2 regions of the Arsenicicoccus sp. UBA2120 genome follow, and region 1 is predicted to be linked to the other one. Evidence: predicted binding sites of a transcription regulator. Region 1 holds the regulator's gene; the other holds the start of a gene.

Region 1 (2,197 bases):
CCCCTGATGGTGACCGCCACGACGCAGGTCATGGGCCCCGCCCGCCTGCTGCGACAGGCGACCGCGTCCGCCGGACGGCGATGGGCGCCGAGGGTCTTGCAGCGAGCACGTGCGACGTGCCCGGATGCCCTCTGGCGCAACATCGGTCGGGGCCGTTCGTGAGCGTCAACGTCCCAGCGGACGGATTTGCTCCCGGCGGAAAGGAAGGGAGATCGGCCCGATCAGGACGCCGGCACGACCAGGGTCTGGCCGGTCATGATCTGGTCGTTCTGCAGGTGGTTGGCCTTGACGAGGCGCAGGACGGCGTCGTCCGTGCGGACGCCGGGCATCTCACGGGCCGCGATCTCGGACAGGCTCTGGCCGCCCTCGACGGTCACGACGTGCGCGGCCGTGCCGGCGGGCGCCGCGGTGGCCAGCGACGACCAGGCGGAGAACGCCGCGACGGCGACGAGCACCGCCACGGTGAGGGTCATCGCGAGCCGCCCGCGCCGCGTGAAGCGCAGGCGACGGGGTGCACGGGCCGGGACGGCATCGCCGGTCGGCACCAGGTGCAGTCGGGGACGGCCGGGCACACGTGCCGGGGCGATGGTGTCGTCCCACGCAACAGCTGCACTCATTGGGTCCTCCTTCTCGACGAGCCGGGGTGGCTCGCTCATCCGTTCGATAGAACGCTTGTACGAAAGTACAGCATCCCCGGGGCTGATGTGAAGACTCGCGTCGAACGAGTGTTTGAAACACGCCTTCGACCCCGGTAGCCTTGGTGGCCACGGGAGATACTCAACCAGGCACCACTGACACACCCCCCGCCCCGAGTGTCTCCACCGCACATCACTGCAGGTCAGGGGCCCTGCCGGCATCGAGGGAGCGAGCACGATGGCCAAGGTCACCAACCTGCCGGAGCGCGACGGCGGGCAGCGCCTCACCGTCCGCCAGCGCAAGATCCTGGAGTTCATCCGCGACACGGTCGAGCGCCGGGGCTACCCGCCGAGCATCCGCGAGATCGGCGACGCCGTGGGTCTCGCCAGCGTCAGCAGCGTCTCGCACCAGCTGCAGACCCTCGAGCGCAAGGGCATGCTGCGCCGCGACCCCAACCGCCCCCGAGCCATCGAGGTCGTCTCCCCGGACTGGGCTCCCGAGGCGTTCCACACCGACGCCGACGACAGCACCGACGTGACGGGCACGCGCGACCAGCGGCCCCAGGCGTCATACGTGCCCGTCCTCGGTCGGATCGCCGCCGGTGTCCCGATCACGGCGGAGGAGGTCGTCGAGGACGTCTTCCCGCTCCCCCGCCAGGTCGTGGGCGAGGGCCAGCTGTTCCTGCTCAAGGTGGTCGGGGACTCCATGGTCGATGCCGCCATCTGCGACGGCGACTGGGTCGTCGTGCGCCAGCAGCCCGACGCCGACAACGGCGACATCGTCGCCGCGATGATCGACGGCGAGGCCACGGTCAAGACCTTCAAGCGCAAGCTCGGTCACCCGTGGCTGCTCCCGCACAACCCCGCCTTCGAGCCGATCGACGGCAAGCAGGCGACGATCCTCGGCAAGGTCACGGCGGTGCTGCGCTCCGTCTGAGCGCGCAACCGTCGGACCTCGCCGAGGGTGTCGAGGGTCAGACCACCGGCGTCAGCGACGCGGGCCGTAGGGGTCGCGGTCGGCCCGGTCGTTGACGAACGCGCCCGGTCGATAGCTCACGAAGGCTGCGCCGGCCAGGTTCGCCGCCTCGGCGACCCGCTGCAGCGACCGAGGCCTCACGGCGCCGGTCCATCGACCGGTGTCGAGGCGTTCCTGCATCGCCTGCACCGCGGCGACGTTCTCGGCAGGCGTGAACGTGCAGTGCCCCGTGCGCTGCACGTAGGCCTGGCGCAAGAGCGCGCCGGAGCCGGCTCGCTTCACCTTCGTCGCGTACTCGCTCGTGTACTCCACCGGCGCGGCCGGGTCCGCCACCGTGTGCATCGTCAGCACCGGCACGCGCAGCCGGCCGGTCGGGGCGGACGTGCGCTTCAGCCAGGTCACCGCCGCGGGATCGGCCGTCACGTCGGCGTCGCTGGTGATCTGCCGCAGGTCCTGCTTGAGGTCGAGGCCCGCCGAGCGATAGAGCCGAGCCACGTTGCCCGCCTGGTCGCTGCGGCGCAGGAGCCGGGCGTAGTCGACCCCCTTGTTCCACCCGCTGTCCCCGCCCGAGACCTCCTGGATGTCG
Region 2 (2,197 bases), on a different contig from region 1:
AGATCGACCAGGTCGGCCGGTGGGGTGGTGCCGTAGCGCAGGGAGCAGCCCGACGCCACGTGCAGGTGGACGAAGTCATCGGCCACCGGTGGCCACCTGCAGGGACGGCAGCGGTGCGTGCGGCGGGGCCCCGAGGGCGGACTCGACCAGGGCGAGGAAGGTCTCGGAGGCCCGCACCAGGTCGTCCGCCTCGCGCGCCGAGACGGGTCCACCCCGCTCGGCCACGGAGCGGCGGGTCGCCGAGGCGGCGTAGAACGCGGCCCACTCCCCCAGCTCCGGCGCGGCGGCCGGCAGCAGCTCCCAGACGCTGCGGGGCCGTCCCCGGCCCGAGACCGGTCCCCGGGTGGCGAGCAGCGCCGCCCCGGCGCGCAGCCCCGACAGGTGCGCCGCGACGTAGCGGTCGGCGGTCGTGCCCGCGCAGGTCGCCTCGGCGAGGGCGGCGTAGGCGCGGTCGAGCAGGTCGAGCGTCGCCGTGGTCAGCGGCGGACGCGTGATGGTGGCGATCGTGGCGGTCATGGTGCACCTGCTTTCGTCATACGGTCCGGTCGGGAGAGCCGGAAGAAGAACGAGAGGGAGATAGAGGGAGATAGAGGGGAGAGAGGGGAGAGAGGGGAGAGAAAGGGCCGGGAGGAAGGCCGGAGAAAGAGCCGGAGGGGAGTCCTAGTCGGAGAGCCGGACGAGCTGCCAGCGCGAGCCGCGCACCGCCAGGTCGTAGACGCCGAGGGAGCCGGAGCGGCCGGGGGCCGCCTCGACCCGCCAGACCTCCTCCTCGAGGTCGGCGGGGGTGATGGACCGCGTGTCGGGCACCTCGCGCCACCACGGGCGGCGCTCGCGCCAGTGGTCGACGACCGCGCGCACGTCGTAGAGGCGCCCTCGCCAGATGAACTGCAACGGTCGGCCCTCGTGCCTGACCTCGATGACGTCCTCGCACCGCCTCATCGCCGTCCTCCTTCGAACAACCGACCCGTGAACCGAACATGTGTTCGATGGAGAGAACTCTAGGCCCGACCACCGACAGACCCCACCCCCACGTCACCCGCTTGCGCATCGGCGCAGGTCAGTCGATCCCTGACCGAGGGGCCCCGACCGGATACCGTGAGGCGTCGTCGTCGGACGCCCTTGGCTCGAGCCAGGCCGCCGGCCCGGCGAGACCCGAGCACGAGCACGAGCACGAGCACACGATCACTGAGGAGGACCCATGGGGACCGAGCTGCTACCGATGGTCTTCACGAGCGGCTGGGCGAGCGGCATCAACGCCTACGCCGTGGTGCTCGTCATGGGCCTGGCCGGGCGGTTCTTCTCGATCGACCTGGTCCCGCACGTGCTGACCCGCACGGACGTGCTGATCGCCGCCGCGGTGCTGTTCCTGCTGGAGATGTTCGCCGACAAGATCCCCTACCTCGACTCGATGTGGGACAGCGTCCACACCGTCGTCCGGCCGGCCGTCGGCGCGACCCTGGGCTATCTCCTGGCCGGCCACGAGGGGTCCGGGCTGGAGCAGGCCTTCGCCGCCGCGACCGGTGGCTTCAGCGCCCTGGCCAGCCACGGGGTCAAGGCCGGGATCCGCGCGGGGGTCAACGCCTCGCCGGAGCCGGTCAGCAACGTCGCCATCTCGTCCGCGGAGGACGTCGCCGTGATCGGCGTGATGACCCTCGCCACCGAGCATCCCTGGGCGGCCGCCACGGTGGCCGGGATCCTGCTGCTCGCCGGCATCGTCGCCGTGGTCTGGCTGCTGCGGCGCATCGTCCGGCTCAAGCGCAGGTATGACGACTGGGGCACCCGCACCGGCTGAGGGTCAGTGCCCCAGGTTGGCGAAGACCTCGAGCGTCGCGGTCGAGCGGTTCATCGTGTAGAAGTGCAGCCCCGGCGCGCCCTCGGCCATGAGGCGGGACGCGTGCTCGGTCGCGATCTCGACCCCCACCTCGCGCACGGCGTCGGCGTCGTCCCCCACCGCCTCCAGCCGCGACGTCACGGCGACGGGCAGGGCGGCCCCGGACAGCTCGGCCATGCGCGTGATCTGCTTGGCCGAGGTGATCGGCATCAGCCCCGGGATGATCGGCAGGGTCCCGCCACGCGCCGCCACCATGTCCCGCAGGCGCAGGTAGTTGTCGACGTCGAAGACCATCTGCGTCACCGCGAAGTCCGCCCCGGCCCGCTGCTTGGCGACCAGCACGTCGGCGTCCTGCTCCAGCGAGGC

What was found. Region 1 encodes LexA, which represses DNA repair genes until DNA is damaged. Its sites were predicted from a motif close to TCGAACANNTGTTCGA; they were not measured.
Region 2: a site for LexA is predicted at 972-987, ahead of B2P18_RS08465 (DUF6504 family protein). Genes of this name have one in related genera too.

The regions. Positions count from the first base shown of each region.
Region 1 is NZ_DCYC01000073.1:110,560-112,756, forward strand. It holds gene B2P18_RS11815 (LysM peptidoglycan-binding domain-containing protein) at 222-617, opposite strand; gene lexA (transcriptional repressor LexA) at 874-1,572, shown strand; gene B2P18_RS11825 (alpha/beta hydrolase family protein) at 1,624-2,197, opposite strand, start outside.
Region 2 is NZ_DCYC01000057.1:37,201-39,397, forward strand. It holds gene B2P18_RS08455 (DNA polymerase III subunit alpha) at 1-86, opposite strand, end outside; gene B2P18_RS08460 (SAV_6107 family HEPN domain-containing protein) at 76-516, opposite strand; gene B2P18_RS08465 (DUF6504 family protein) at 661-939, opposite strand; gene B2P18_RS08470 (DUF4126 domain-containing protein) at 1,199-1,792, shown strand; gene metF (methylenetetrahydrofolate reductase [NAD(P)H]) at 1,796-2,197, opposite strand, start outside.